DNA from 2 places in the Tumebacillus lipolyticus genome. Region 1 is predicted to be linked to the other one. Evidence: predicted binding sites of a transcription regulator. Region 1 holds the regulator's gene; the other holds the start of a gene.
What was found. The regulator CtsR, encoded in region 1, represses protease genes until heat stress. The targets are predictions, from matches to a motif close to ATGGTCAATAAAGGTCAAACA.
Positions count from the first base shown of each region.

Region 2: clpP (ATP-dependent Clp endopeptidase proteolytic subunit ClpP) is a predicted target of CtsR. The motif match lies at 2,907-2,927, and genes of this name have one in related genera.

Region 1 covers NZ_JBHUIO010000023.1:59,309-63,722, forward strand. Annotated here, with positions in the region: gene ACFSOY_RS20745 (ATP-dependent Clp protease ATP-binding subunit) at 1-676, opposite strand, end outside; gene ACFSOY_RS20750 (protein arginine kinase) at 723-1,799, opposite strand; gene ACFSOY_RS20755 (UvrB/UvrC motif-containing protein) at 1,802-2,221, opposite strand; gene ACFSOY_RS20760 (CtsR family transcriptional regulator) at 2,359-2,820, opposite strand; gene ACFSOY_RS20765 (HAD family hydrolase) at 3,004-3,690, opposite strand; gene ACFSOY_RS20770 (TetR/AcrR family transcriptional regulator) at 3,844-4,413, shown strand.
Region 2 covers NZ_JBHUIO010000008.1:137,815-142,228, forward strand. Annotated here, with positions in the region: gene ACFSOY_RS13165 (DegV family protein) at 16-858, shown strand; gene ACFSOY_RS13170 (class I SAM-dependent methyltransferase) at 1,062-2,150, opposite strand; gene clpP (ATP-dependent Clp endopeptidase proteolytic subunit ClpP) at 2,219-2,812, opposite strand; gene ACFSOY_RS13180 (rhodanese-like domain-containing protein) at 2,961-3,230, opposite strand; gene ACFSOY_RS13185 (hypothetical protein) at 3,326-3,487, opposite strand; gene ACFSOY_RS13190 (isochorismatase family protein) at 3,660-4,124, opposite strand; gene ACFSOY_RS13195 (hypothetical protein) at 4,220-4,414, opposite strand, start outside.

The DNA.
Region 1 (4,414 bases):
CGACGATGCGCTGTGCCAACCCCTCTGCGATCGCCGTCTTCCCGACGCCCGGCTCCCCGATCAGCACCGGGTTGTTCTTGGTGCGGCGGGAGAGCACTTGGATCACCCGCTCGATCTCGTTGGAGCGGCCGATGACCGGGTCGAGCTTCTGGTCGCGCGCCATCTGCGTCAGGTCGCGGGCCAGAGAATCGAGGGTCGGCGTGTTGGCCGACTGCTGGTTTTCCTGATGACCTTCATGCGCATCGCCGCCGAGCAGTTGCAACACCTGCTGGCGCGCCTTGTTCAGCGAGACGCCCAAGTTGGCGAGCACGCGCGCTGCCACCCCTTCGCCTTCGCGGATCAGGCCGAGCAGGATGTGCTCGGTGCCGACATAGTTGTGGCCCAGCTTGCGCGCCTCATCGATCGAAAGCTCGATCACCTTTTTGGCGCGAGGCGTGTAGGCCATGCCTGCCGACTGACCCGGCCCGCGGCCGATGATCTTCTCGACTTCCTTTTGAATCTTATCGCTGGACAGGCCGAGCGACACGAGCGCTTTGGCGGCGATGCCCTCCCCTTCGCGAACCAGACCGAGCAAAATATGTTCGGTGCCGACCCCGGAGTGTCCGAGACGGCTAGCTTCTTCCTGTGCGAGTGCGAGAACTTTTTGTGCTCGCTCCGTAAAACGTCCAAACATCATGGAAATCCACCTCCAAGCGGTAGTTGAGTGTATTCGTTTCGTCAGATCAGATATGACCTGCTCCGCTGCGCAACCGCTCGCGGACCAGTTCGGCGCGCCGCCAGTCTTGCTCGCCCGGAGCCAGTGCGACACCCGATTTTTTTTGTAAAAAAGCGGGCTGGGTCGTGACCATCAGCTCTTTCAGGATGTTCTTGGAGATGCCTTTGATCACGCCGAGGTCGATGCCGAGGCGAATGTCAGACAGGCGCTGCATCGTCTCCTTCGCGGAGAGCCGCCGCGCATAGGCGAGGATGCCAAAGGAGCGCGCGATGCGATCTTCGATGTCCTCGCGGCTCTCCTGCAGCAGATATTGCCTTGCTTGCGTCTCGTGTTCGATCATTTTCTGGGCGACCGTCTCCAAGGAGTAGATCACCTCTTCCTCCGATTGGCCGAGGGTGATCTGGTTGGAGAGCTGAAACAGGTTGCCGATCGCTTCCGTTCCTTCGCCATGCACCCCGCGCACCACCAACCCCACTTGCCCGAGCGCGGAGAGCACGCGGTTGATCTGCCCGGTGGCGACCAGCGCGGGCAGATGCAGCATCACCGAAGCGCGGATGCCGGTGCCTACGTTGGTCGGACAGGCGGTCAGATAGCCGAAGCGCTCATCGAACGCATAGTTTAAGCTCGCTTCGAGCTGGTCGTCGATGCGCGTCGCCATCTCCCACGCCTCGGAGAGCTGTAGCCCCGGCATCAGCACCTGCAAGCGCAGGTGATCTTCCTCGTTGATCATGATCGAGACGAGCTCATCCGCTCGAATCGCCACAGCTCCTTTGTCCGCCTGCTCGACCAAGGTGCTGGAGATCAGGTATTTCTCTTCTAACGTCTGCAGGTCGAGCTGAGTGATCGTGTCAAGCTCGATCAGTTCGAAGCGGTCGCCCTCTTGCTTCCCGAAAGGCTCGGCTGCGAGGGCGGCGCCGACTTTCTGCACGATCTCTTCCGCCTCTTGATCGCTCGCCAGCATCGGAAACGGATGATCGACCAAGTTTCGCGCCAAGCGGATGCGCGTCGAGATGACGATGTCGGAGTGCGGGCCTTCGTCGCTCATCCAGCAGCTGTTGTCTTGCACATAATCTTTGATCGACATGCTCACATCCCTCCGGCGCCAGTCTTTTGTTCCAGCTCGCGAATGCGGTCGCGAAGCAGTGCCGCCTCCTCAAAATGTTCGAGTTGAATCATCTGTTGGAGCTCTTGGCGAAGCGATTCGATCTCCTTGCGCTGTCTGATGATTCCCCCGGTGCGGTGCGGCACTTTCCCGGTGTGTGTGGTGGCGCCGCCATGAATGCGGCGAAGCAGCGGCTCTAGCCGCGTGCCGAAGCTTCGATAGCAGTCGGCACAGCCGAACCGTCCATGGTCGGCAAACTCTTGATAGCTGAGACCGCAGGTGGTGCAACGGCTCGAAGCGGATCGCCCGCCGCCGACCGCTTGACTCTGGCTGCCCAGCTGTTCAAAACCGAGCAGCCCGCTGAGCAGATTTTGAAAGGAAAAGTGTTCACCAGTCTTCATCATCAACTCGCCATTTTCACGGGCGCACGTTTCGCAAAGATGGATCTCACTTTTGTTTCCATTGAGAATCTTTGTAAAATGGACGGTAGAATCTCGCTGTTGACAACGCTGACAGAGCATACAGTTTCCTCCTTCTGCACTTATCCTTTGAGCAAGGCGACCAGCATCGCCGACAGGTAGTTGGCGCGGATCTGATCTCTGGTAGCCGGGGTGAGACCTAAGATGTCGATGCACACGACGGAGCGCATCATTCTCGCTTCGCGGGCCGTGAGCACGCTCTCTTCATGCAGGCGATGGATCAGGCCCTCCGCTTCCTTGGCGGTCAGCGAGCTGCCCATCAAGTCGAGGATGGCGCGGTGCAAAGTGGGCTTCAGCTCAAGTCCGACTTTGGTGATCCGGATGAAGCCGCCTCCTCCTCGTTTCGATTCGACAACATAACCCTTTTCTATGGTGAAGCGTGTGGAGATCACGTAGTTGATTTGGGAGGGCACACAATTGAACATGTCGGCCAGCTCGCCGCGTTTTATCTCTGCGATTCCGCCATCTGAGCTGGTCATGATCTTCTTGATATGCTGTTCGATGATGTCTGATATGTTGCGCATGGTGCCAGATCCCCCCCTCCTCTATACATTTTCTTTGACTTTGACTAATGTTGACCATTTGTATTTATTATATGCAGGACGCCCTAAATACCCAAGCGCATTTTTAAGGTTTTTACGGTGAATTGCGGGAATTTTGGTCGATTAGCGAAAGGATTGGATCGTCTCTCTTCGATTTTCTTGACCTTATTTGACCTTTTGCTGTGCGAGCTTTTGCAGTGCAGGGAAAAGGTCGACAAACTGTTCGATGATCAGATCGGCATCCCCTAATTCATTTTGCCCGGCAAATCCGAAATCACACCCGACCGTTAAAAGATTGTTCGCCTTGCCAGCCGTGATATCTGAGCGACGATCCCCGACCATGACGATGCTCCTCGTGCCCGCATGATCGAGCACCCGTTCGACCAGCTCCTCTTTTTTCTTCGTCTTGTATTCGCCCGCGCTGAACAGCTTGGTGAAGTAAGGGGCGATGCCTGTCGTCTCCACCACCGTCTCGACATAGCGCTGTTCACCGTTCGATGCGGTGTACAGCTTGACCCCCTGTTCGTGAAGCTGTCGCAGAGTCGCTTGCACACCGGGGTACAGCTGTCCGCGACCTCGCTTCATCAAGTCGAGCTCCGCCTGTGCGAGCTGTTCGTTCGCGCGATCGCGCTCCTCCATCGTCGCGTCGGGCAACAGCGTTTCCCACAGCTCGGGGATCGTCATGCCGAAGCAAGCGACGATCTTTTCCTCGGTCGGCGATTCTCCGCGAAAGATCCCTTGTCTCTTCAGCTCTTCGAAGAGGGAGTGAAAGGCGGGAAGCGCCACTTTTTCCGTCTGGTAGAGCGTGCCGTCAATATCGAAGATCAGCGCTTCATACACGATGGTGCGCATGAGTTTCGCCTCCATTCTTTTTATGTAGCAGGTCTGCTATTTGTTGACTTGGAAGTGGCAGAGCGAGTATGATTTTGCTTATTATAGGGTGTCACACCCTTTCTGGCTTATGCCTTGGGTCGTTTACCGAAGAAAGAGGGGAAGAGAGCCTCGATGGCATCGAATAAATATGAGGAGATCGTCCAAGCGGCGGTCGAGCTTTTTGAGAAAAAGGGGTACCACGCGACTTCGGTGCAAGACATCGCCGATGCGGTGGGGTTGCAGAAAGGTTCGCTGTATCACTACATCTCGGGGAAAGAGGATCTTCTGCTCGGCTTGGCGCAGCGTGCGATCACCGAATTCAATCAGCGCATGGAGCGGATCCTGTCTTCCGAACGCTCTGCACAGGACAAGATGAAGGAAGCGCTTTCGATGCATCTGGAGCTGATCACGCACGACGTCCAGCTCTCGACCGTGTTGCTGCGCGAATCGGTGGCGCTCGGGGAGCGGCCGCAGCAGGTGGTCAAAGAGGCGACCGATCTGTATCTCGACCTGTGGACGCGTTTGCTCGCTGAGGGGATTGAGGCGGGCGAGTTCCGGCCTGGCAATCCGCGGATGACAGCGCTTGCGATCTTGGGAGCGTGCAACTGGGTGTTCCGCTGGTATCAAGAGGATGGAACGCTCCGCTCGCAGGCGATCGCCGACATCTATGCAGATCTGTTTTTTGACGGAATCAAAAAGTAAA
Region 2 (4,414 bases), on a different contig from region 1:
GGAAGGCGGATGAAAATGCTTCATGTTGTGACTGACAGCACTGCAGACCTAAGCCCCTCGACAGTTCAAGAGTACGGGATTGCGATCACCCCGCTCAACGTGATCTTCGAAGGTAACACATATGCGGACGGCGTCGATCTGACCAAAGAGCAGTTTTACGCGAAGATGGCCACATCGAAAGTCCTTCCGACCACCTCCCAGCCCAGCCCTGCGCTGATGAAGGAGCGCTTTCAGAAAATCATCGACCAAGGTCACGATGTCTATTATATCGGGATCGCTTCCACGCTCTCCGGCACCATTCAATCTGCGCGCATCGGCCGGGACATGGTCACCCACCCGGAGCGCGTGACGATCTTCGACTCGTTAAATGTCTCGTTCGGTCAGGGCGTGCTTGCGCTTGAAGCGGCGAAGATGGCGCGGATCGGCAAGACGGCAGCTGAGATCACTGCGCGTTTGAAAAATATTCGCGAGCGCTTCAAGCTGGTGTTCTCTGTCGCGACGCTTGAAAATCTTCGCCGTTCCGGCCGGATCAACAACCTGTCCTACCTGTTCGGCTCGCTGCTTGCGATCAAGCCGATCTTGATGCTCGACACCGATGGCATCGTACAACAATATGATAAGGTGCGCGGCAAAAAAAATGCGCTGAACACCTTGCTGCGCTTTGTGGAAACGCATCCGCCAGACCCGGAGATCACCTTCGGCATCGGTCATATCGCAGCGCCTGAGCGAGCGGAAGAGCTCCGCGAGCTGATGCACGAGCGCGGCATCACCAACACGGAGATCTTCGAGATCTCCGGCGTTGTCGGAACGCATGTCGGCTTGGGCACGACCGGCCTGCTCTACGTTGCCAAAGACTAAATAAGAAAAGCCACGGACGCTTCCCCATCCAGGAAGGCCGTGGCTTTCTTCTTTTATCCACCGATCATACTACCGCTTTTCATAAACCAAAGACCTAATGCTAAAAACAAAGCGCAGAAGATAAACAACGCGACAGACAATCGCTTTAAAAACATGCCCGACACTCCTTTGCTCCCCATACCCGTCCATTATAACACAGAGTTTCAAAACCCTTGCACCAACACTTTAAAGTGATCGCCGATACCGCCGGGGAGGATCAGCTGCTTGATCGCGCGATTCCGCTTCATGACCGGATCGCGAAACAGATCGGCAGACTGCACATCTTGCAAGCGATTCAAGATCCCCGCCTGCAGCAGATAGCTGGATTGAGAACCGTAAAACTCGGTCCTGCCTGCCGCTCGTTCCCCAAGCTCCTGCAGGGCTGTGAAGTTCACATCTGTCGTCAGGTCTTGCAGTCCGATGTTCGCAAACGGATCTTCGATCAACCGATGCTGGAAAAATCCGCGCAACGTGCCGTTCCTCCTGCTCTTGTGATGCAACATCTGAGCATCAAAGCCGTAGTCGATCGTGATCATCGATCCGTTCGCCAACAGCGAACATGCCCGTTCGTACCAATCGAGACCGGCCAAGCCGACCTCTGTCACCTGTCCGACCATCATCTCCGGCGCATAGCGAGCGAGGTAGGCGTGCAGACGATGATCAGACAGCGCAGCAGGCGTCTCGACAAACGAATTGCTCTCCCGATCCCACGCCACATAGAGCTCGGCGTAACCCGCTTTTGTTTGCACCACGCGATGCACCGGGAACGCGTCGACAAACTCGTTGGTCAGCACGGCACCGCGATAGGGTGCGCCCGCTGCCAGCTCCGCTTCTGACGTCCAGCTCAGCTTGCGCGAATGCGCAGCTGTCATCTCCTGTTGCACCTGCTGCAAGCTGGGTGAAATCTCGACGATTCGATAGTCGACTCGCTCATACAGCACCGGATGCGCGCTTTGCCAACGATCGAGCACATCGCGAGCCAACATCCCCTCCCCGGCGCCAAACTCGATCAGGGAGATCGTTCCTTCGCCTAGCTGCTCTGCCTTCTCCGCCAGCTGATCGGCCAGCACCTCGGCAAACACCGGATTGATCCCCGGGCTGGTGTAGAAATCGCCCGCCTTGCCAAACTTCCGCTTCTCCCCCGTATAATACCCGAGCTCCGGGTGATACAGCGCCCACTCCATAAAGCGGGCAAAGGGCACCCTGACCTCCACCTCGATCTGTTCACGAATCCATCTTGCCAGCTCTGTCAATGCGCTTCCCTCGCTTCCCAACTCAAAAACGACAGGAGAAAGGTCCCCTGCCGTCCGAAAGAACAGCCTTATTTCACTTCGCTGATGTTTTGGATCACTTTGTCGATCAGACCGTATTCGAGCGCTTCGTGCGCATCGAACCATCTGTCACGATCCGAATCGATCGTAAGCTTATCGATCGGCTGACCGGTATGCTCTGCCATGATGCGGTTGATGCGCTCTCTGGTGTGCAAGATGCGCTTCGCTGCGATCTCGATGTCGGTCGCTTGACCGCGCGCACCGCCGAGCGGTTGGTGAATCATCACCTCTGCGTTTGGCAGCGCGATGCGCTTGCCAGGTGCACCTGCCATCAACAAAAAGGCACCCATCGACGCCGCCATGCCGAGACAGATCGTCGAAACGTCAGGTTTGATGTATTGCATGGTGTCATAGATCGCAAGCCCTGCCGAGATCGAACCGCCCGGCGAGTTGATGTACAGGTGGATATCCTTCTCAGGATCATCTGCTGCCAAGAACAGCATTTGCGCGATGATCGAGTTGGCCACATTGTCATCCAGCTCGCTGCCGTAGAAGATGATGCGGTCTTTGAGCAGACGCGAGTAGATATCGTATGAGCGCTCACCACGCGAAGTTTGTTCAATTACGTACGGGACGAGATTCATCAGAAAATCCTCCTTTACACGTCAAACGATTTGTTTGTTTGTTACCTCTCTCTTACAGTATACCGATTTCAACCGAACGGTCAAAGACGGTCAGAAGGTCAACAAAGGTCAAATTTGGTCAAAAATGAGAAGTAACTGACTCTTTCGCTTACTCTCCTTGCTCAATCTCGCCTTTATACGCTTCCATCCCGCCGACCAAAATTTCTACCTGCTGATACCCTTCCTCTTCCAAGAGCACCTTCACTTGCGCGGCGCGCTTTCCCATCCGACAGACGATCAAGATCTTATCGTCCAATTCGACATCTGACAGCGCATACGACAATTCTTGCAACCCGATATTTTTCGAACCTGGGATATGACCTGTTATGTATTCCTCTTCACTGCGGATGTCCAGCACGATCTTAGGCTCGTTGCTCATCATGTTTCCCCTCTCGTACAAAAGCCCCTTGTGGAACACACAAGCGGGCTCTTTCACAGATTCAGTTTGACCATTCAGGCATCGATTTAGACTGGCTATTTGAAACGAACTCCGTATTTCCCGCGATTGGTGCGATATAATTCCACTTCTTGCGGAGGTTGTTGCCCATAGATCCGCTTGTCACCTTCCACCCACATCACCGCGCAGTAGGCCTCGAACTTGCTGTCATACAATCCTGCCCAATAGACCCAAGACAAGTTCCTCACCTCTCTCCGTTTCAATCCTAAGCCTGCGAAAAGGTTCGATGATCGACCTTACATCGACCTTCCAGCCGAGGTCGAGCTTAGTGTTGCCGCAAGCGGAGAGAGCTAATCCTGACAGAAAAAACCTGCCCGAGCCGTTCCCGAGCAGGTTCTGACCGAATAAATCTTAGACCCAGACGCGGCCGCCGCCGTTTGCCAGCACGTTCTCATCGCCCAGCACAAAGCGCATGATCGTCGTCGACTCCCAGCCTCTGGTCGAGAAAGAAGCGAGCAGACGTTCCAGCACCTGCACTTTGAACCCAGCGTCGAGCAAGTTGTACATCGTGGCAAGAACGGTCATGTCAGAGTCGACGCCGCCGAGGTGTACCGTGTCGATCTTGTTCTCCGCGAGCAGCTGTTTCACCTCGTCGTTGTACGCCGAGTAGCCGCGCTTCTCGACGATATGAGCTTTCGGATGCTTGAGGAGCAGCGTATCTTCGTTCTCGTTCTCCTCATGCTTCCAATGCGTCAGGATGATCAGGTCATACTGATCGCCAGACTGGTCGAGGTATTTTTGACAGAGCGGATATATGTAATCCATGTTGCCGAGAAAATCAGATTGAATATCGGTGATCAGCAATGCTTTTTTCATGATCGACCCACACCTTTCCAGCAGTTCATATTCTTTTCTATGGTATCAAAAGAACAAGCAAGTTGTAAATTGGAGATTGTGGACAGTCTATGACGTTATTTTGTCGATTCGAGCCCTTCGACGATCTTTTGCAGCTCTCCTCTGATCATGCCTGCCATCGTCAGGCGGCCAAGCGCTTGTCCATGATGTCCGGTGATCTCGATGACTCCCTCGATCTCCTCCAGCGCTTCACCGAAGCCGCGCTCGATCAGGTCGGCGCGCATGCCTTCGATCTGTTCGTGATTCTTCTT